4 regions of the Clostridium sp. CTA-5 genome follow, and region 1 is predicted to be linked to each of the others. Evidence: riboswitches for the same ligand, from Rfam matches in the RefSeq annotation. Region 1 holds a riboswitch; each other region holds the start of a gene.

Region 1 (5,678 bases):
AATGGGGAAGGACGCCTTTGTGGACAATTAGCAGTGTTTATAAGGTTTGCAGGATGTAATTTAAATTGCAGCTATTGTGATACAACTTGGGCAAATGAAAAAAATGTTTCTTATGAATTAATGTCTTCTGAGGAAATATATGAATACATTAAATCAACAAAAGTTAGAAATATAACTTTAACTGGAGGAGAACCTCTTCTTCAAGAAGGAATATTAGAGCTGTTAGAACTATTATCTAAAGATAATAAACTTCATGTAGAGATAGAAACTAATGGAAGTGTATTAATAGATAAGTTTTCAACTATGGAAAATCTACCAAGTTTCACGATGGATTATAAACTTCCTTCAAGTAATATGGAAGATAAAATGAATTTAGAAAATTTTAAGTATTTAACTGATAAAGATACAGTGAAATTTGTATCAGGTAGTATTGAAGATTTAAAAAAAGCAAAACATATAATTGATACTTATAATCTTGTAGACAAAACTAGTGTATATATTAGTCCTGTGTTCGGGAAAATTAATATGAATGACATAGTAGAATTTATGAAAGAAAACAATATGAATAAAGTTAATTTACAAATACAACTTCATAAAGTTATATGGGAACCAAGTAAGAGAGGTGTATAAAATGGAGATTGATGTAAAAGCGATTGAGGAACATATAAGAGGAATTTTAATAGCTTTAGGAGATAATCCTGATAGAGAGGGATTAAAAGATACTCCTAAACGTGTAGCTAAAATGTATGAAGAGATTTTTCAAGGAATGTGTTATAGCAATGATCAAATTGCAGCTATGTTTAACACTACCTTTGAAGATGATTTACTTATAAAAGAAAATAATAATGATATAGTTTTTATCAAAGATATAGAAATATTCAGTCATTGTGAACATCATTTGGCACTTATGTATAATATGAAAGTTGCAATAGCTTATATACCTAATAAAAAAGTCATTGGGTTAAGTAAAATAGCAAGAATAGCTGATATGGTAGGACGTAGATTGCAACTTCAAGAAAGAATAGGAACTGATATAGCTGAAATACTTCAAAAAGTAACTGAATCAGAAGATTTAGCAGTTATCATAGAAGGAGAACATGGTTGTATGACTACTAGAGGTATACAAAAACCAGGTGCTAGAACAATATCAACTACTTTAAGAGGAAGATTTAATACTGATCCAATCTTAAATAATAAATTAATGATGCTTTATAGACAATAAAAATGTATTTTAAGTAAATGTTGATATTGTAGTATAAACAAAGTTATTACCTTTATACCACAATATTAACACTATTTTAGAATATGTTTAATAATATAAATAACTGTAGTTAAGATTAAACTACAAATTAAGGACGGTGTAATAATAAATGAATAAAGAAAAAGCAGTAGTAGTATTTAGTGGTGGTCAAGATAGTACAACTTGTTTATTTTGGGCTAAAAAGAGATTTAAAGAAGTTATAGCAGTTTCTTTTGATTATAATCAAAAACATAAGTTAGAATTAGAATGTGCAAGAGATATATGTAAAAAGTATGGTGTAGAACATCATATTTTAGATTTAAACTTATTAAATCAATTAGCACCTAATTCATTAACTAGACAAGATATAAATGTTGATAAAGATGCTCCTAAGGATGGGGTCCCTAATTCATTTGTAGATGGTAGAAATATGCTATTTTTAACTTTTGTAGCAGTATTTGCAAAACAAAGAGAAATAAACACTATTATAACAGGAGTATCTCAAAGTGACTTTAGTGGATATCCAGATTGCAGAGACGTATTTATAAAATCTTTAAATGTTACATTAAATTTAGCTATGGATTATCAATTTGAAATTCTTACTCCATTAATGTGGATTAATAAAGCAGAAACTTGGAAGATGGCAGACGATTTAGGAGCACTTAAAATAGTTAAAGAAGAAACACTAACTTGTTATAATGGAATAATAGGTAATGGTTGTGGAGAATGTCCAGCTTGTAAATTAAGAAAAAATGGTTATTTAGAATTCAAAAAAGAATATTTAAAATAATCTTTAAGTGAGTCTTTCTATATCTAGCATAAGACTTATGGAAAGAGGAATTTACTTTAAGCGTTCTAAAAATAAAGTTTAGTCAAATTAATACAGGTTTAAAACATAAAAGAATTTATTATAAACACTTTCTTTAATATAGAAGGTGTTTTTATTTTAATAAATTATTTATAGGATAATAATGTAATATAATTAATCTAGAAAATAATTTAAATGAAAATAAGAGGCACGTTAATTATGAAAAAAATTAGTGATTTTTTATTAAAAATAGCAACTATAAAAAATGTAATAATAACTATAACTATTACAGCAATATATACAATTTTTGTTTTTAACAAGTTAATAGCTAAGTTTGGACAAGTAACTAATGGTACTAAACTAATAGATATCTATGTTGGACTTAAAAGTGATGAAGCTTATAAAATTATTTCAAGTTATGGTGACAAAGGAATAGAGTATTATAATATTGTGCAATTAGGAGATGTTATTTTTCCTATTTTAGCGGGATTTACATTCTGTATAACAATAGCTTTATTAATAAAAAAATTATTTAATGGAGAAAAATTTAAATATTTATGCATTTTACCTTTATTTACTGTAACTCTATTTGATTATTTGGAAAACATAGGAGTTTTTATTATGCTAAGAAGATTTCCAAGTTCTTTAAATGGAATTACAGAATTAACAAGCTTTTTTAGTGCACTTAAATTTTTATCTTATGGAGTAAATTCAATAATTATAATAGTTTTAGTATCAATATACTTAAAAAGGTTAAAACCTATAATTAAAAATATTTAATATTAAGATTAAAATTATATTATAATAATATACGAAATATATGGAATTATTTTCATTAATAGTTATTTGCTTAGTAGTTTTATACTATATTAATTATAGATAAAAAATATTTAAGGAGTATATATGTCTGTATATTTTGATGTAGAAACTATTAGAGAGCTCATAAAAGATAATTATAGAGAACAAAGAGAATTTACATTAGAAGAATTAGCACAATACAATGGGAAAAATGGTAATCCTGCATATGTGGCAATAGAAGGTATAGTTTATGATGTGAGTGGAAAATCAGTTTGGGATAATGGAGAACATTTTGGTCTTACAGCAGGAAAAGATTTAACAGAACAATTTAAATCATGTCATGGAATGCCTAAATTTTTAAGTACTTTACCTAAAGTTGGAATACTTAAAAAAAATAATAGAATAAGTAGAAGTGAAATGAAAGATAAGTCTAAATTGACACCTGATGATTGGGTTAGATATATTACCCCATTAGTTAATCGGGAATTAGCAGAAGCTAAAGCAGGAATTAATCCTGAACATTTATACCAAGAATTTATTCTAGCAGGTGTGCTTGTGGGACTAGGAAAAGATCCACAAGAAGCTATTGAGCAGGTTGAAGAATGGGAAAAGACAGGAGTATCACAGCTTTTGGCGCAAAGTAAGATGAATAGATTTTATTAAAATTATCACTTAAGTTAATAAATACTTAAGAAAATAAAGATTTGTATTTTAAAAGTTCTGAGAGAATGTTATATTAATAATTGTTTTAATATACAAAAGAAACATTCTAGTAGGAACTTTAAAATATAGATTAAAGACACAATTATATTTATAATAAATATAATTATAAGAAAACAAATAATATCTTAATGAAAAGCTTATTTATTAAATTTGATTATTTAAATATAAATAATCAAAAAATTATAGAAATAAAGTTTAAGAATATAAAGATATTAAAAAAGGAGTATTAAATGGAATTTAGAAAATCAGTAGAATCAGATGCTAATAGTATAATTAATATTATTAAACAGGCACAAGAATATTTTAGTAAAAAGGGAATTAATCAGTGGCAAAATAACTATCCTAATATTGAAACAATAAGAAATGATATTTCTAATAAGAATAGTTATATTTTGATAAAAGATAATAATATTATTGGAACTGCAATGCTTTCCTTTGATGGAGAAAAGACTTATGAAAATATTTATGATGGAGAGTGGGTAAGTGATAATAAATATGCAGTTGTTCATAGAATTGCTATTGATAATAATTATAAAGGTTTAGGTATAGCAAAGTTAATTATAGAAAATATCGAAAAAATTTGTTTAAATAAAAATATACATAGTATCAGAATAGATACACATAAAGATAACATATCTATGCAAACAATGCTTAAGAAGAATGGATTTAAGTATTGTGGGATAATTTATTTAGAAGATAAAAGTGAGAGAATAGCTTTTGAAAAAATAATATAACTTAAAATAATAGTACATAAACAGTAGAAAGAAATCAATATTTTGTATTAGTGAAAAACGGGATATATAGAAATAGGGATATTACTATACATATTATATTATGAATGATATAATATATGCAGATATTGGAATAAAATTTAAATAGTGAATTATTTGCGGGGGGACTGTAAAAAGTTGAGAAGGATAAAACCTGACCCTTTGAACCTGTTAGCTAATACTGACGTAGGGAGCAAATCATCTACCGATGTATTTGATTTTAGTGCTTGCTATTATAAGTAAGCGCTTTTTTGTTATATAAAAATTTAAAAGGAGGATAAATTTTTAATGGGGGTTTTTACAAGTACAGCAGAAAAAAATTATAAGAGAGATATTATGAAAATAAACTTTAGAGCAGCAATTTTTGACTTGGATGGAACTTTACTAGATTCTATGGACATATGGGAGAAGATTGATATAGATTTTCTCTCAAAAAGGGGATTAAAAGTTCCGGATGGATATATAAATGAGATATGTGCTCGCAATTTTAAAGAAGCAGCTCAGTATACTATTAAATTATTTAATTTAGATGAAAAAGAAGAGGATATTATAAAAGAGTGGGAAAACATGGCGATACATGAATATAGTCATAATATTAAATTAAAACAGTATGCAAAAGAATATCTTTTACATTTAAAAGATAAAGGGATTAAGTTAGCAGTAGCTACAGGATTGCCACGAAAATTATATGAACCTGCTTTAAAAAATAATGGAATTTTCGAATTGTTTGACGTTTTTTGTTCTACAGATGAGATTGGCAGAGGTAAAGAATATCCAGATATTTTTCTATTAACAATCAAAAAATTAAATTTGTCTGCTGATAAATGTATTTTATTTGAAGATGTTTTACAAGGAATTGTTAATTCAAAAAAAGTTGGAATAACTGTTTATGGTATTTATGATAAGTATTCTGTTAAATATAGGAAAGAGATACTAGAAATAGCTGATGGGTATTTAAGTGATTTTACAAATGCACCTATTCCATATTAGTTGATTTTAATAGGAAAACATAACAGTAAATAATTCAAAGTAATAACAAAGTTAGAAATTTTACATAGTATAAAATTATTTTATTATCAAATAATATTAACTGCATATTAAAATTAATTGTACAAAAGAAAGGAGAAACTTATGAGACATAATAAAGTATTAGCGATTACACTACTATTTTTAATGTTTTTCAGTATGCCAGCTTTTGCTTTTGGTGAAAAAGAGAAAGATGTCCTTTTTATGGGTGAAGTTCAAGAAGTACAAAAGGTTGAAAAGGATAATATTTTAAGAGTGAGAGTTAAAGGATATATTAAAGGGGGTAAGGTTTATAAAGAAGAGGTTATTGGTA
Region 2 (5,678 bases), on a different contig from region 1:
TTCACTAAATAACGCATTATGAAAAATGTAGGCGTATTTGATATTTTAGGACCTATAATGATAGGACCATCTAGTTCTCATACAGCTGGAGCTGCAAGACTTGGAAAAATTGCAAGAACAATAGCTGGAAATGAAATTTTAGAAGTAACATTCTTATTACATGGCTCTTTTGCAAAGACATATAAAGGACATGGAACAGATAGGGCATTAGTTGCTGGAATTTTAGGTATGGAACCAAGTGATGAAAGACTTAGGGATTCACTTGATATAGCTAAAGAAAAGGGATTAAAATTTGAATTTAAAGAAGCAGATTTGGGAGATGTACATCCTAATACAGTTAAATTTCTTATAAAAACTAAGAATGATACATATTGTGAGGTTAAGGGATCTTCTATTGGAGGAGGAAATATTCAAATTTCTGAAGTTAATAATAATAGTGTAGATTTTACAGGTATGTATGAAACTTTAATAATTACCCATACAGATCTTCCAGGAGTAATACATAGTGTAACAAGTGTTCTTTCAGGAAAAAATCTTAATGTAGCTTTTATGAAAGTATTTAGAAATAGTAAGGGAAAAGAAGCTGGCATGATTTTTGAAATGGATAATAAAGTTAGTAAAGATATTATAGAGGAAATAAAAGCTATAGAGTTAGTTAAAAATGTTATTTCAATAAGTCCAGCAAAGGAAGGTGAATAATATGCTTGCTAGATCGGGAAAAGAACTTTTAGAAATATGTGAAAAAAATAATATTACTTTAAGTGAATATGCAATAAGATGTGAAATCGAAGAAAAAGAAGTAACCAGAGAAGAAGTTATAGAAAAGATGAAAAAAAATCTAAACGTTATGATTTCAGCAGCTAATGAAGGTATGGAAAAAGAAGTATATTCAGTAAGTGGTTTAATAGGCGGAGATGGGCATAAATTATATAATTATGCTAAGAATGGAAAGACTCTTACAGGAAGAGCAACAACAATGGCAATGGCAATGGCTCTTTCTTCATCTGAAGTTAATGCTTCTATGGGGAAGATAGTTGCATGTCCTACAGCAGGTTCATGTGGTATTTTACCAGCAGTAATATTATCAGCAGGAAAAGAACTAGGTTTAGATGAAGATGAACTTTTAAAAGGATTATTTGCAGCCGCTGCTGTAGGAATGATTATTGGATTAAATGCTACTTTGTCAGGCGCAGAAGGTGGATGTCAGGCAGAGTGTGGTTCTGCTTCAGCAATGGGAACAGCAGCAGTGGTCGAAATGATGGGTGGGACACCAAAAATGAGCTTAGATGCTGCATCAATAATACTACAAAATATTTTAGGATTAGTCTGTGATCCAGTAGCAGGACTTGTAGAAATTCCTTGTGCCAAAAGAAATGCTCAAGGTGCTATAACTGCTTTATGTACAGCAGATATGGTGATGGCAGGTGTAAAAGCTAAAATACCTTTTGATGATTCAGTAACAGCTATGTATAAAGTTGGAAAAAGTTTGCCATCAGCTCTTAGAGAAACAGCTTTAGGTGGGATTGCAGTAACTAAAGAAGGTTTGAGACTTAAAGAACAAGTTTTTGGAAAAGAATAAAGATAATTATGTTTTAAAATTGTGCTAATATAAAGGGATGTGTATAAAATGGAAATGAACTCTATTTTATACACATTTTTTTATTAAAATTTCAAAAAAATTAATTTTATTTTAATGGATTAATAAATTTAAACTGCTATAATACAAATAATAAATAATTTTAATGTTTAGGTGATTTTTATGATAAATATGCTATTAGTGATATTCATAATGGCAACATTGTTAATTTTAGTTTTTTTGTTTACCAAAGGTAATGGAAAAAAATATTTAAATAATAAATCTCATTCAATAGTAAGGAGTAGTTATTCTCTTGGAACAATAATAAATTTAAAAGCATGTGGTAGTAATGCAGAAGAGGCAATAGAAAAATCAATAAAAAGATTAAACAATATTGATGATAAGATGTCAGTATTTAAGGAAAATAGTGAAATATCTATGATAAATTCAAAAGCGGGAATTGAATCACAAATTGTAGGAAAGGATACTTATTTTGTTTTGAAGAAATCTTTAGAGTATAGCAAAATATTAAAAGGAACTTTTGACCCTACAATAAGACCATTAGTATCACTTTGGAATATATCAGGAAATGGAGGACGTATTCCAAATGAAGATGAAATAAAATCAAAGATTAAGCTTGTAAATTATAATGATATTATACTAGATGAAAATAGCCATTCAGTAATGTTAAAACATAAAAATCAATCATTAGATGTTGGAGGAATAGCAAAAGGATTTGCAGCAGATGAAGTTAGAAATATATTTTATAAATATGATATTAAAAGTGCTTTAATTGATTTAGGAGGAAACATATTTGCCTTAGGATTAAAAGAAGATGGATCAAATTGGAAAGTAGGAATTCAAAACCCAATTAAAACTAGAGGAGAACATATAGGACTATTAAATGTAAAAAATAAATCAGTAGTGACTTCAGGAAATTATGAAAGATATTTTATGGAAGATGGAAAGAAGTTTCATCACATAATTGACCCAAAAACAGGTTATCCATCAGAAAGTGAGATAATAAGTGCAACAATAATATCGGATAACTCTATTGATGGTGATGGATTATCAACTGGTATATATATTCTTGGAATTAATAAAGCAATAAGTATTATAGAATCAATGCAAGGTATAGATGGGATATTAGTAACAGCAGATAAAAAAATATATATAACTTCAGGTATTAAAGACGATTTTATTTTAACGGATAACGAATTTTCAATTTAACTAAATAAAGAGAATTAAATTGATTAAAAACCAAAGATAAGTTTATAGTGAACTTAGGGGGAAGAGAGTATGAAAAGAGTGAAAGTATCACAAACTTTTAGACATATAGTACAACTGATAATGTTTTTATTGTTACCAGGATTATATGCAATGACTCTTGGTGAATTGAAAATAGTTTATAAAATGATTCTTAGTGGAAATTTTAATTTTATTCAATCACTGCCAAATTTAATAGAGATTTCATCAGCTATATTATTAACGATATTAATAGGAAGATGGTTTTGTGGGTGGTTGTGTGCTTTTGGAGCTTATAATGATTTAATATTTTTTATATCTAAAAAATTATTTAAAGTAAATTTTAGAGTAGATGAAAAAGTTGATTCAATATTAAAATATGTAAAGTATTTAGTATTAGTATTTATAGGAATTGTTTCTTGGACAATGGGAAGTAATATTTTACAAAGTACAAGTCCTTGGGATGCCTTTGGAGAAATAACTAATATATCTGGTGTTCTATCTACATTACTTATTGGATTTATACTTTTAATTTTAATTACAATAGGAGCAGCTTTTATTGAAAGATTTTTCTGTAGATATTTATGTCCATTAGGTGCTGTATTCTCAATATGTTCTAGGATTGGAATAGTAAAAATTAATAAGCCTAAAGAAGCATGTGGAAAGTGTAGAGCTTGTACACTTAAATGTTCAATGGGAATAAAACTTTATGAGATGGAGTCTGTTAAAGGCGGAGAATGTATAAATTGTTTAAAATGTACTGATGTATGTCCTAGAAGTAATGCCAATGTAAATATACTTGAAAAAGATTTAGATTCTAAAATGGCTAGTACTATAGCACTGGCAACGATGGTAGGAGTCTATGGAGCTACATCTTTTGCCGGAAGTCATTTAAATAATTCTAATTTAGATATAAATAATAAATCAGTTTCAGAAAATGAAAATAAAAATGGGGTTTCACAAAATAATAATGTGTCACAAAATCCCAATAAGGCTTCACAAGAATATAAAGATGGAACATATATAGGAACCGGAAAAGGATTCAAAGGAGGAACAACTAAAATTTCAGTTACAATACAGAGTGGGAAAATAGCCCAAATAGAAACTTTATCATATGGAGATACACCTAACTATTATGACAGAGCTTCGAAATCTATAATAAATAACATAGTTTCTAAACAGTCAACATCAGTAGATACAGTTTCAGGAGCTACTTATAGTTCTAAAGGGATTATTCAAGCGGTAACTAATGCTTTAAGTCAAGCAAAAGCTTAAAATTTATAATTAGTTCTATAGTAATAATATATTTATTACTTGACGGATAAGAATTAAAGGTATAAGCTTTAAATTGTAAAAGATAATTTAATAATTTTATAACTAGGGGAGCTAATATTTTAGCTGAGATTGGAAAGATTGATTTCCTGGACTCTTATAACCTGATTTGGTTAATACCAACGTAGGGAAGTACACTAAATAATGCGTAGTATATTTATGTAGCCCTTGGGCTACATTTTTTTTATTCCAAAATAAGTAATTAGTTAAAGTTATGTTTTAAAACTGTGTTGATATTGTAGTATAAAGCTCATGGACAGAGGAATTTACTTTAAGAACTCTAAAATAAAGCTTAGTCCAATTAATGCATGTTCCCAATCAAAGATTGCTGACAAGCAATTAATTGTACAAATCTTCATTAAGAGTTCTAAAAAGCAAATTCAAATGCTACTTCGCCCTTATACTAGAATATCAACATTCACTTAAAATATAGAATTAATTAAAAATTTAGTGCAGTTTCATTACGTTAGGCATATGAAAGTAAAATAATAGATCAAAGATGTGCAGTATATTTTGATGATGAAGTATGTAGCAAAATATAAAAGTATACTGGTTTATTATTTTTTTGAATGTACATTAAATAAAAAATGAAAGGAGGACTAAAAAAATATTATGAATGAAAAAAGTAAGACACAAAAAATTGCATTAAGTGGAATTTTGATAGCAATAGCAACTTTTTTCGGAACATTTTCAATTCCAATAGGAGTAGCAAAAATATCACCAATTCAACACTTTGTAAATGTAATTGGAGCAATAGTTTTAGGTCCAATTTATGCTTTAACAAATGCATTTATTGCATCATTAATAAGAAATATTTTAGGTACAGGTAGTTTATTAGCATTCCCAGGAAGTATGATAGGTGCATTTTTAGCAGGAGTTCTTTATAAAAAATTTAGGAAAAAATTCATAGCTGCAATTGGTGAAGTAATAGGTACAGGAATATTAGGTGCTTTAATAGCTTATCCAATAGCAGCGGTACTTTTAGGAAAAGAAGTAGCAGTATTTGTATATGTTATACCATTTACTTTTAGTTGTAGTGTAGGAGCAATTATTGCTTATGTATTTTTAAAAATTCCTGTCATAGAAAAATATTTAATGACTAATGAAAATATAAAATCACAAAGTATTTAGAAAAAAAGTTGTATTTTCAAATAATGTTTATATGTCAGTAAAAAATAAATTTTAATTACAGATGATCATTATACCTTATAAGAACAACATTTATTTAAAAGATAGATTAGAAAGAAGAGGAGAAAAAATGTTTAGAGCACTTACAATTGCAGGTTCTGATAGTTGTGGAGGAGCTGGTATTCAGGCAGACTTAAAAGCATTTTCAGCTAATGGAGTTTATGGCATGAGTGTTATAACAGCAATAACAGCTCAAAATACAATGGGTGTTTTTGGAATTCAAGATATAAGCCCAGAAATGATTAGATCACAAATGGATGTGATTTTTGAAGATATTAGAGTTGATGCCATAAAAATAGGAATGGTATCTAAAATTGAATCTATAAAAGCTATATCA
Region 3 (5,678 bases), on a different contig from region 1:
TACATCAGGAGATATAGACTGTTTAAAGTATATGTTTTCAACAGATTTACAGAGCTTTGAAAAAAATATTAATAAGGTTTTGTCTAGTACTAGTTTAGTTAAAAATAATAGTGAAGATTTTGATACAATAATTAAAGTTAAGAACAGAGGATATAATAGTACAATTTTTAAAACTATGATAACTGTTGATAACAAAAAAGATAAATCTTTTAATACATATTATGTATCAGCAGAATACAACTTTAAAAATTGGGATATCAATATAGGAGAACCAAACAAAATGCCAGAAGATTGGTAAAAGGAGGATGAATCAATGGGGAGTTGTGATACTTGTCCAAGTAAAGGTACATGTGGATCTAGCGGAAGTGAATGTAATAGCACTTGCTCAAAGACATTACCTAGATATGGGAAAATTAAAAACATAATTGGAGTAATTAGTGGTAAAGGTGGAGTAGGTAAATCTACTGTTACAGGTATAATGGCGACTACTTTAGCGAAAAAAGGATATAAAGTTGGAGTGTTGGATGCTGATATTACAGGACCATCTATGCCAAGATTTTTTGGAATAAATGATAAAAGAGCAATGATAATACCATTAGAAAATGATATGGTTAGATTTGATCCAGTAGAAACAAATACTGGAATAAAGGTTATTTCTATGAATCTTTTAACAGCTGTTGAGGATCAACCAGTTATATGGAGAGGACCAGTTATAACAGGAGTATTAAACCAAATGTTTGTGGAAACTAACTGGGGAGAGTTGGATTATTTACTTATAGATATGCCACCTGGTACAGGTGATATAGCATTAACAGTAATGCAAGAATTCCCTGTCAGTGAAGTTGTAGTTGTTTCAACACCTCAAGACATGGTATCAATGATTGTAAAGAAATTAGTTATAATGGCTGAAAAGATTGGTATTAAGATTAAAGGTGTAGTTGAAAATATGGCATACATTAATTGTCCAGATTGTGATAAGAAAATAAGAGTATTTAGTAAGAAATCATCAGAGGAACATGCTGAATATTTAGGATTGCCATTAATAGGAGAATTACCTATTAATACTGATTTAACAGAAGCATTAGAAAATGGAAAAGCAGAAGAATATGTAAAAGATAATGATTTATATTCTTTAATATTTGAAGGACTATATTAAGTATATTCTAGACCAGTATTCGCATTTATTTTGCATTATACTGGTCTATTATTTTATTTCATGTATCATAATATACATAATTCAATCTCCTTAGGAAATACTATTAATGTAATTTTTAATGGAAGGGTGAGTTTATTGAAAGTTAAAGTGGATAAAGATACTTGCATAGGATGTGGATTATGTCCATCAATATGTCCTGAATGTTTTGATATGGAGGATGATGGAAAAGCTGGAACAATAGTTAATGATGTACCAAAAGATGCTGAAGATAGTGCAAAGGAAGCAGAAGTTAGTTGTCCAGTTAATGCTATTTTAGCAGAATAATATCTAAAAAAATTAGAACTATCATCATATTGATAGCTCTAATTTTTTAGCCATTTTATGTTGTTAAATGCTCATTGGAAACAGATATTATTCTACTTATAGGTAGTATGCTTATAATAACTAAACATATTAAACCCTCTATACCTATTATTGGGCCATTTATAGATAAAGAATATAAAGCTGGAGACACTCCTTCTGGAGCATAAGAACCGAAGAATGCAACACCAGAAATAAAATGACACATAAATCTAGTTAAAATAGCAAGAGTTACTCCAATGTATTTTTTATTTTTGAAAAATCCAGCTAGTCCTAAAGATAAAAAAGGTAATGGGAAATCAAATAAAACTTGTACAGGATGGAGTATATATGGATCCATTAAGAAAGTTATTATGCCATAAAGAAATCCAGTTAAAAACCCAATTTCAGGACCATACATAAAAGCAATTAGCAATATTGGAATCATACTACCGAATGTTATGCTTCCTCCTTGAGGAAAGTGATATATTCTAAGCATTTTTAATATAGTAGCTAGTGCTAATGCTATACCTATTCTAGCAATTAATTGAGGGGTAAAATTTATTTTTTTCACTTTGGCTAATACTATAAGAATGATAACGAATCCTATTAATGTAGCAATAGATAATGGATTTGAAAGAATGGTGTGTACATTTTTAGGCAAATTTTGATATAGATTAATGAATTGATTTGCCCAATCATTAAAAATTTTCATAAAAAAAACCTCCTTAATAGTGCTTAGGAGATTATTAACCAATTAAGTATAAAATCTATCGTTATTTATAAAATTTTAAATAACGTACCTTACTATTTAAAAAAGTAAGATTAATATATAAAGATTACACTTCCCTACGCCAGAATTAACTGGATCAGGTTTTAAGGGTTTATGAAATATCAAATCTCAGCACAAGGCTCCCCTAGCACATTCTAAATATATTCTAAAGATTGTCTTATAAATAGTCAACTAAGTTATATATGTTATATTTGTTGCTTTTATTAGCATGCGAGATATAGTTTGATGAAACCGTACTTAATTGAATTTTTTGTCCATTTTTTGTATTATCTGATATATTATTACATGGGACTATTGTATTAAAATCATTTAATCCAACTATAACATCTTCTTTAAATGTTGAATCTATAATAAAACCTTTCATTTTTAACACCATCCTTATAAATGTATTTTTTACTTTGATGTAAATAAATATACATAATTAAAAATGATTTTTATTTTATGAAAGAGTTATAATATAATTCAAATAAAAAAATAATAGACTAGTATATTTGCATACTTGAACTATTATTTTTTATTTATTAAATTAATAAATATCATTATATATTATTTTAAATACTTCTAATGATTCTTCAATTTTTGGTTTTAAAAGTTTTTTCTTATTTTCATATTCGACTTTACCTTTTGGAGTCAAATGATATATCTTTTGAAATTTTTTTTCAGGATCATCCCAGACACCTAATATTAATTGTTCTTTTTCTAATTTTTTAAGTAGAGGATATATACCTCCAGTACTTGGTATCCATTTACCATTAGTTCTTATACCTATTTGAGTTGATATTTCATTACCGTTAGTAGGCTTTAATGATAAAATATATAAAACATATATAGGCAATAAACCTTTAGTAAATACTTGACCGACAGCATCTTTTTCCTTTTTAACTTTTTTTAATTCAGAAACTTTATTTTTATATTCTTCATAAAGCCGCTTTTCTTCAGCACGTATATCTTTTATATTATAAAAGTCAAAATTAGACATTTTAATCTACCTTTTCAACAATAAATCCGAAAAGTCCTGGACCAGTATGTACTCCAAGGGCAGGGCCTATACTATAACCTAGTTGGCAGTCTACTACATTGTCTAAGCTTTTAATAGTTTCAAATAGAGATTTCGCATCTTCAATTGCATTTCCATCCATAATCCAAAATTTACACTTGTTATTTTCAGTATAAGATTTAGCTATTTTTAACAGTTTAGATAAAGCTTGTTTTTTGCCTCTAGCTTTAGAATAAGTTTGAAAACAGCCTTCTTTGTCTATTGTTATAACAGGTTTTAAATTTAAAACCTCTGCAATAGTTCCAGCAACTCTACCTATTCTACCACCTTTTTTTAGGTATTCTAATGTATCTATAGTAAAGAAAATATCTGTATTATCAGAAATGGTTGGAATTATGTTTATTATTTCATCGAAAGATTTGCCTTGTTCAATAAGTTTTGCAGTTTCAAGAACCACAACTCCTTCGGCCATACTTAATGATTTCGAATCATACACAAATGTAGTAATTTCATCAAAATTTTCACATGCTAATCTTATGGAATTATAAGTGCCAGAAAACTCACTTGATAAAGTTATTATAATAGCATGAGTATAACCATCTCTAACAGCTTCATCAAGAATGTTAGTAAGTCTTTCGATACTTGGTAATGATGTCTTTGGAATTTCTGTAGGAAGTTTTTCATAAAGAAATTCTGGAGTTATTTCTAATTTATCATCATACTCCTTATCAGAGAAAATAATTCTAAATGGTAATAATTTTATATTATATTTTTCTAAAATCTCATCGCTTAAATCACAAGCACTATCAGTAATTAATGCTATTTTATTCATTAAATAAATCCTCCTAAAATCATTGTATAATTAATTATATCATTATTGATAACTATATCAATAGTGATATAGTTATCAATAATGATAATATGTTTTTCTATAATATATATTATTAAATAAATTTTAAATAATATTACTTATAATAAGTCAAATTGCCTATGGCTATAAAAATTAACTAAATATAGAGATAATAAGATATATTAGTTAATAATTAAAATATATTACTAATAAAATAAAAAATTAAAGGCATTGCTAAGGCATATTTAATAAAGTATAATAATACAGGATTAATAAAGATACTATATATTGTGTTATGGAGGTAAGCAAAATGCTATATGTTGTAAAAAGAGATGGAAGAAAGGTAAAGTTTAATGGTGGTAAGATATCTCAAGCCATTAAAGGTGCTGCACTTGAAATAGGTGTGACATTAAAGGAAAGTCAAGTTTTGGATACTGTACAAAAGGTTATTGAATATGTTGAGGATGAAAAAAGTGAAAGAATTACAGTGGAAGAAATTCAAAATTTGGTTGAAAAAGCTTTAAAGGATGAAAATCATAAAGATATAGCGATTGCTTATTCAGCATACAGAAAAGAAAGAACAAGAGTAAGAGATATAAAATCAGATTTAATGAAAGCAATTGAGAAGATAGGAATAGAAACAGATAGAGATAATGCTAATGTAGGTAATAATTTTAGTTCTAAATTGCTAAGAATAGCATCTGAATCTAATAAATGGCATAACTTATCTAGTATGCCTAAATATTTATCAAAGGCTCATGAAACAGGAGACTTATATTATCATGATTTAGATAGTTACAATTTAACAACTAATTGTCTTCATATACCAACAAGAGAAATTTTAGAAAATGGATTTAATACTGGATATGGAACTATAAATGCGCCTAAGAGAATAGAGACTGCCGCAGAATTATCATGTATTTTATTACAATCAACTCAAAATGATATGTTTGGAGGACAATCTCATCCAGATTTTGATAATGATCTAGGGATTTTTATTGAACCAACTAGACAAGAAATAAAGGAAGAACTACAAGAATTAGAGGTACCTGAGGATAAGGTAGAAATTCTTTTAGAGAAAAGATTAAGAACTAGGATTCATCAAGCAATGCAAGGGGTAGTTTATAACCTTAATACAATGCATTCAAGAGCAGGATCACAAGTTCCGTTTAGTTCAGTTAATATAGGAATACCAAATAATAAAGATGCTGCATTAGTATGTGAAATATTCCTTCTAGAATATGAAAAAGGATTAGGAAAAGGAGAACAACCAATATTTCCTAACATAATTTTCAGAGTAAAAGAAGGGGTTAATAGAGAAGAATGTGACCCTTATTATTATTTATATAAACTAGCATGTAGAGTTGCAGCAAAGAGAATGAATCCAACATTTATGAATATAGATGCAGATTTTAATAAAGAGTACTATGATAAAGGATATGTTCCAGCTACAATGGGATGTAGAACTTATCTTATGAAAAATGTAAATGGAGAACCAGGGTGTAAGGGTAGAGGAAATATCGCGCCAACTACAATTAATTTA
Region 4 (5,678 bases), 840 kb from region 1:
CGACAATACATAGCTTTTATTTTTATTTAGTGAATACCTTTCAGCTCTTCTTCCACCACTTGACTTATCTAATCCTATATTTATTATGTCATTACTACTTTGTAATTCTGATAATAACTTTCCAACTGTAGTTTGACTAATACCAGTTCCTTTAACAATTTCTGTTCTACTTGCACTCCGGTTATTTCTTATAAATTCTAATATTAATGAAATGTTTACTCTTTTTAATTCTTTTGGTTTACCAGATATTTTACTCATGTACATTCCACGCTTTCAAAACTTTTTAAATAAACTTTTTAAAGTTTATGTTTAAAGTATACCGTAAAAAATTAATAAATACAATATATTAATTTTTTATACAGCAAATTTTTCAAACATATGTATAAAATACAACCGATAACTTTTAGTTCGTTAGTTTTTATTTCTTTAACTTAAAACAAAATTGTAATTTAACTTAAAACAAAATTGTAATTTAATTTATTACAATCTATTGAATAATATAATTTAAAAAAATAAAGAATGAACTATTTTAAATGCATAAACATTATTTTTAAATAGTTCATTCTTTATTACATAGATGTGTTTTAAAATAGTGTGAATATTATAGTATAAGGGCGAACTGGCATTGGAATTTACTTTTTAGAACTCTTAATGAAGTTTTGTCCAATTAATTGCTTGTCAACAATCTTTGATTGGGAGCATGCATTAATTGGACTAAACTTTATTTTAGAGTTCTTAAAGTAAATTCTTCTGTCCATGAGCTTTATACTATAATATTCACATTCACTTAAAACATCACCTTCCTTTATAAATATATTTAAACTTAATTTTATTAAAAACAATTTTTAAGATTTCATTAAATTTAACACTTCTTTTTTTATTTTTATAAATTTATCATCTGTTACAATATCTTCTTCTCTAATTCCACCTAGATTAACATTAATTTCTCCCCTTATTACTGCTGGTTTTTGAGAAATTACATATATTCTATTTGAAAGAAATATAGCCTCTTCTATATCATGTGTTATAAATAATATTGTAGTCTTCATTTCTCTAATTAAATCTAAAAGCCACTTTTGCATTTTCTTTCTAGTTATTGAATCTAGTGCTGCAAATGGTTCATCTAACAACATTATATCTTTTGACGTCAAATAGGTTTTTAACAAATTTGCTCTTTGCTTCATTCCTCCGGATAATTGAGTTGGATATTTATATTCAAAACCTTTAAGACCAAATATATCAATATATTTTAATACTATTTCTCTAGCATCTTTCTTATTAGAGCCTTTAAATATAAGTGGTATTCCTATGTTATCTATTACCTTCTTCCAAGGGACCATCATATCTTTTTGATACATGTAGCTAGCATTGCCATTAACAACTATATCTCCACTATCCTCATTTATTATTTTAGTAATAATATTAAAAATAGTACTTTTTCCACTTCCTGATGGCCCTACAATTGAAATAAGCTCACCTTCTCTTACATTAAATGTTATATCTTTTAATATTTCTAACTCACCAAAGCTTTTTTTAACCTTTGCAAGTTCTATTTTATTTTGGTAAGAATTCATTTGTATAAGCCTCACTTGCTTTCATATCCTTAGTAATAATTCCATTATCTAAAAGGAATTTTGTGTAATTATCCCAAACACTATCCTTCATTTCACCCCATTTTTTTGCATCAGCCTTATATTCTTTAGCTAGGAATTTCATACTATCTATTGCTAAATTTTCATCAATTTCTGGCACTTTTGAAACTAATAATTTTGCACTTTCTTCTGGATTTGATATACATTCTTCATATCCTTTTGATGTAGCCGTTAAAAATTTCTTAACCAATTCTGGGTTATTATTAATCTGATCTTCTGTAGTTGCTATAATTGGAGTATAGTAGTTTAATGATTCATCTAATTCTCTAAGTGGTATATAATTTATATCAAAGTTTCTTTCCTTAGCTTCTATATTAGTCCATCCTTCAAAAACCCACTCAAAATCTATATTATTCTTTGTAGCTATAAAGAAATCTTCTGTACCTGCATCTACTTTCTTAAGTTTTGAAAAATCAGCTCCCCCTTTTTCCATTACAGTCTTTAAAATTGCTTCTTCACTAGGACTTCCCCATCCACCATATACTTTTCCTTCAAAATCTTTTACTGTTTTTATTCCCTTTTCTTTTGGTGATGCAAATCCTGATGTGTTATTTTGAATAATTGTAGCAATAGCTTTAACTGGTAATTGAATATCTGAAGTTCTAGCAAACGTTAAATCTTCTTGATAACTTATAGCAAAATCTGCTTTTCCAGCTGAAATTAATTGTAAAGCTGCACCTTCTGAGGGTTGAATGATTTCAACATCTAATCCTTGTTCCTTATAATATCCTTTCTCCTGAGCTACATAAATACCTGTATGATTTGTATTAGGTGTATAATCTAAAATTAACTTAACCTTTTGTAGACCTTCTTCCTTTGCACTCTTTTTAGTTGAATTGCATCCAACTAATCCAGTAGAAATTAATAATGCTGACATTGCTAATGCTAGTAATCTCCTCTTTTTCATAAATAGTCCTCCTTAAGTCTTAACTTATTTATTTTTACATGATTTAAATAATATCTAACCTTCTACTCTTTTCCATGGTGTAAATTTTCTTTCAATAAATGTAACTAAAATAAATATCCCCATACTAATTGCAACAATTACAATTATCGCTGCAAACATCTTATCTAATGCATATGAGCTTCTAGCTCTCGTCATATATACGCCAAGTCCTCTATCCCCTCCAAGCCATTCTCCAATTACCGCACCCATAATACTATAAGTTGCTGCAATTCTCATTCCAGAAAAAAAGCTTAGAATTCCATAAGGAAGTTTTAAGTGTAAAAACACCTTTAATTTTGATGCACCCATCAATTTAAAATGATTTATAAAATCGTTATCTACAGAATTTAATCCATCTGATATACTAATAACAATTGGGAAAAAGCATACTAATACTACAACTATTATTTTAGGTAAAGTTCCAAATCCAAACCAAATTATAAATAGTGGAGCTAATGCAATTATTGGTATGGTTTGTGATATCACAAATATCGGATAAAGAGTTCTTCTTATTAGTGGAATCATATCCATAAATATTGCTAAAATTAATGCTGATATTATAGCTAAAATAAATCCTACTATACCCTCATATATTGTAATTAATATATGAGGAAACATTATACTAAAATCGTTTATAAGAACCTTAATAATATCGCTTGGAGCTGGCATAATATATTTTTGAATTCCACCTAACAAAATAATTATTTCCCACAATATTAAAAGTCCAATAACAAAACTTAATGGTATTAACTTATCCCCTATATTTTTTAATCTTTTCATCAATTGTTACGCCCTCTTTTTTATAGTCAATCTTTACAATAGAAGCTACTCTAGATGCTCCCTCTTCTACACAAATTTCTTGTGCTCTTTTTACAATTTGAAGAAGAAAGTCTAACTCCCCTTCCATTGTTGTCTCCATCGGACCTACTTCATATTTTACCCCTGTTGATTGAATGTATTCTATAACCTTATCCACTACTGGATAGGTCATCTCATCTGGTACCTTTGGTATTACTTGTAAGCTCACATTACATACTGTCATATTAATCCTCCTAATTTTTAAACTATATTTTAAAACAAAATTATAATTTAAGTTATTTATTTTTTAATATAATTTCCTAAAGAATAAAAAAATCGCTAAGGCGACTGTGGAGCCGTCGATTTTTTTTACGCATCTGCCTTTTCGAACGTATGTGAGAAAAATCTGGCAGGCGAATATATTTTCTTTTTATTCTTTAGGTTTTATTTCTTAATCCTTAAGCAAAAATATAATCTAAGTTATTCACAGATTTAAAAAATATAATTTCCTAAAGAATAAAAAAAGCATAAAATCATCTAATCCAGACAATTTTATGCTTGTGGTTACTAATTTAATATTATACTTAAATAATACAGTCTCCCTACGTTGACATTATCCAAATCAGGTTATGGGTCGAAATTTCAAATAATTTCCTCTCAGATAGTTTACTAACTCCCCAGCTGTTATTATGTTATTATAAGTTAACTATATATTTTTTTTCCTATTGTGTCAATATAATTAATACTTTTTATTAATTAGTCTATACTATAATCTAATTAGGCGCCTGAAATAAAATAATAGCCTAAAGATAGTTTGTATATTCTATGTCAGACAAGAAAACAAACTCAGTTAATAGCGAGCTATTGGCTAAATTTGTTACTGCAGTATTACACAAAATAGACGAGTATACAGGTCTATTATTTTTTTCAATGTTACTTATATTTAAATAACTGCTAATACCTTAAAACATATCTTTTAATCTAAAGTTCTGTTAATCTAAAAAAATTCTTCTCTATAATTTTTGATAATTCTTCAATTGGAATTTTTTTTATTTTAGATACACTTTTCATAACATCAATTATTACTTTTGGATATCCATATTCTCCATTTACCCATTCTAAAGCTGTTGGTCCATCAGTTTCTACAAGTAATCTGTCTATTGGAATTTTAATTAACACTTCTTCTGTTAATTTTGAATATCCTATATCAACACTTATCGTAAAATAGCAACCTAATTTTATAAGATTATCTAAAGTTTCAAAATCACCACTATACCAATGAATAATTACATTACTATAATTATATTTTTTAAGAATATTGTAAATTTCTTTTTCTGCACCCTTTGTATGTATTGATATAATCTTATTCCTTTTAATACTTTCTTCCAATATAAAATTAAAAATTCTTCTCTGTGCCTTATAAGTTTTTTGGTCTTCTATCCAAAAAAAATCTAAACCTATTTCGCCAATCAAGTCACTTTCTTCAATATAAGGAACTAGATCTTTAAGTTTGCCCTGGTATTCATATGCCTTCCAAGGATGTATTCCAAAAGTTGCTTTAATATATTTGCTCTTTTTAGTATATTCTTTATTTTTTAAATAACTCTCTACGTCCATACCATTTGTAATAGTTAAAATTTTAAGATTATTAATTTCATCTATAGCATTCTCTATATTCTCTTTAAAAAAATCTAAATGAGTATGTGCATCAATATACATTGTTTTCTCCTAATAAGTTTTTTATTTTATAAACTTATTTACTATTATAACTAGTTTATTTATAAATTTCTATTAATTAAAAACAGTATCATTTGCTATTTTTTGTAACTTTAGTGCAGTATCTGAATCTAAATCAGCTGTATATTCAAGTCCAACTGGCGATTCATCATAAAGAGTTGCATATAAAGTACATGATGCTAAATATGTTCCATAAACACTAGGGTGCATTAAATCTTCTTCATCCCATAAATTAATTTCAGGATATTTTTCTGCACATCTCATAAATGCTATACCTGCTGGAGAAAGAAGTGAATCCAACTCTTTTGAAATAGAGAAATAACTATTAGCTATTTGTGTTTGCATTTCTTCTCTTGTTGTTTTTTGATTTATTCCAAATTCAGATAAATCATCTCCATTTTTATACGCCCATGTCATAAAAAATGCAGTTTGTCCATTTCCAGCTTTTATTAGTTTATCAAGTTTCCTTGATGCTGGATACATGCTATTATCAGCATCTACCGTTGGAATTCTGCTTTGCTCTTGTAAAACTACATAATCCCACT

What was found. A riboswitch is a leader RNA that binds a small molecule or an ion and turns the genes downstream of it on or off. The one in region 1 is predicted to bind thiamine pyrophosphate.
Region 2: it holds a riboswitch for thiamine pyrophosphate, as region 1 does, so the genes downstream of both, thiW (energy coupling factor transporter S component ThiW) here and ACYUET_RS04410 (HAD family hydrolase) in region 1, are expected to answer to the same signal.
Region 3: it holds a riboswitch for thiamine pyrophosphate, as region 1 does, so the genes downstream of both, thiT (energy-coupled thiamine transporter ThiT) here and ACYUET_RS04410 (HAD family hydrolase) in region 1, are expected to answer to the same signal.
Region 4: it holds a riboswitch for thiamine pyrophosphate, as region 1 does, so the genes downstream of both, ACYUET_RS00475 (thiamine-binding protein) here and ACYUET_RS04410 (HAD family hydrolase) in region 1, are expected to answer to the same signal.

What each region holds. Positions count from the first base shown of each region.
Region 1 is NZ_BAAAAT010000001.1:957,317-962,994, reverse strand. Features, by position in the region: gene queE (putative 7-carboxy-7-deazaguanine synthase QueE) at 1-630, shown strand, start outside; gene folE (GTP cyclohydrolase I FolE) at 632-1,222, shown strand; gene queC (7-cyano-7-deazaguanine synthase QueC) at 1,371-2,030, shown strand; gene ACYUET_RS04425 (hypothetical protein) at 2,268-2,828, shown strand; gene ACYUET_RS04420 (cytochrome b5 domain-containing protein) at 2,952-3,509, shown strand; gene ACYUET_RS04415 (GNAT family N-acetyltransferase) at 3,800-4,303, shown strand; TPP riboswitch at 4,451-4,549, shown strand; gene ACYUET_RS04410 (HAD family hydrolase) at 4,628-5,329, shown strand; gene ACYUET_RS04405 (hypothetical protein) at 5,471-5,678, shown strand, end outside.
Region 2 is NZ_BAAAAT010000002.1:125,374-131,051, reverse strand. Features, by position in the region: gene sdaAB (L-serine ammonia-lyase, iron-sulfur-dependent subunit beta) at 19-699, shown strand; gene sdaAA (L-serine ammonia-lyase, iron-sulfur-dependent, subunit alpha) at 701-1,579, shown strand; gene ACYUET_RS05915 (FAD:protein FMN transferase) at 1,760-2,806, shown strand; gene ACYUET_RS05910 (FMN-binding protein) at 2,876-4,096, shown strand; TPP riboswitch at 4,191-4,301, shown strand; gene thiW (energy coupling factor transporter S component ThiW) at 4,766-5,284, shown strand; gene thiD (bifunctional hydroxymethylpyrimidine kinase/phosphomethylpyrimidine kinase) at 5,412-5,678, shown strand, end outside.
Region 3 is NZ_BAAAAT010000008.1:105,834-111,511, forward strand. Features, by position in the region: gene ACYUET_RS14430 (hypothetical protein) at 1-298, shown strand, start outside; gene ACYUET_RS14435 (Mrp/NBP35 family ATP-binding protein) at 314-1,156, shown strand; gene ACYUET_RS14440 (ferredoxin) at 1,292-1,480, shown strand; gene thiT (energy-coupled thiamine transporter ThiT) at 1,536-2,210, opposite strand; TPP riboswitch at 2,325-2,424, opposite strand; gene ACYUET_RS14450 (hypothetical protein) at 2,446-2,652, opposite strand; gene ACYUET_RS14455 (PadR family transcriptional regulator) at 2,815-3,267, opposite strand; gene ACYUET_RS14460 (DegV family protein) at 3,269-4,117, opposite strand; gene ACYUET_RS14465 (anaerobic ribonucleoside triphosphate reductase) at 4,446-5,678, shown strand, end outside.
Region 4 is NZ_BAAAAT010000001.1:112,960-118,637, reverse strand. Features, by position in the region: gene ACYUET_RS00495 (ROK family protein) at 1-258, opposite strand, end outside; gene ACYUET_RS00490 (ABC transporter ATP-binding protein) at 846-1,574, opposite strand; gene ACYUET_RS00485 (ABC transporter substrate-binding protein) at 1,555-2,559, opposite strand; gene ACYUET_RS00480 (ABC transporter permease) at 2,614-3,378, opposite strand; gene ACYUET_RS00475 (thiamine-binding protein) at 3,350-3,640, opposite strand; TPP riboswitch at 3,978-4,086, opposite strand; gene ACYUET_RS00470 (TatD family hydrolase) at 4,378-5,115, opposite strand; gene ACYUET_RS00465 (DUF4886 domain-containing protein) at 5,188-5,678, opposite strand, start outside.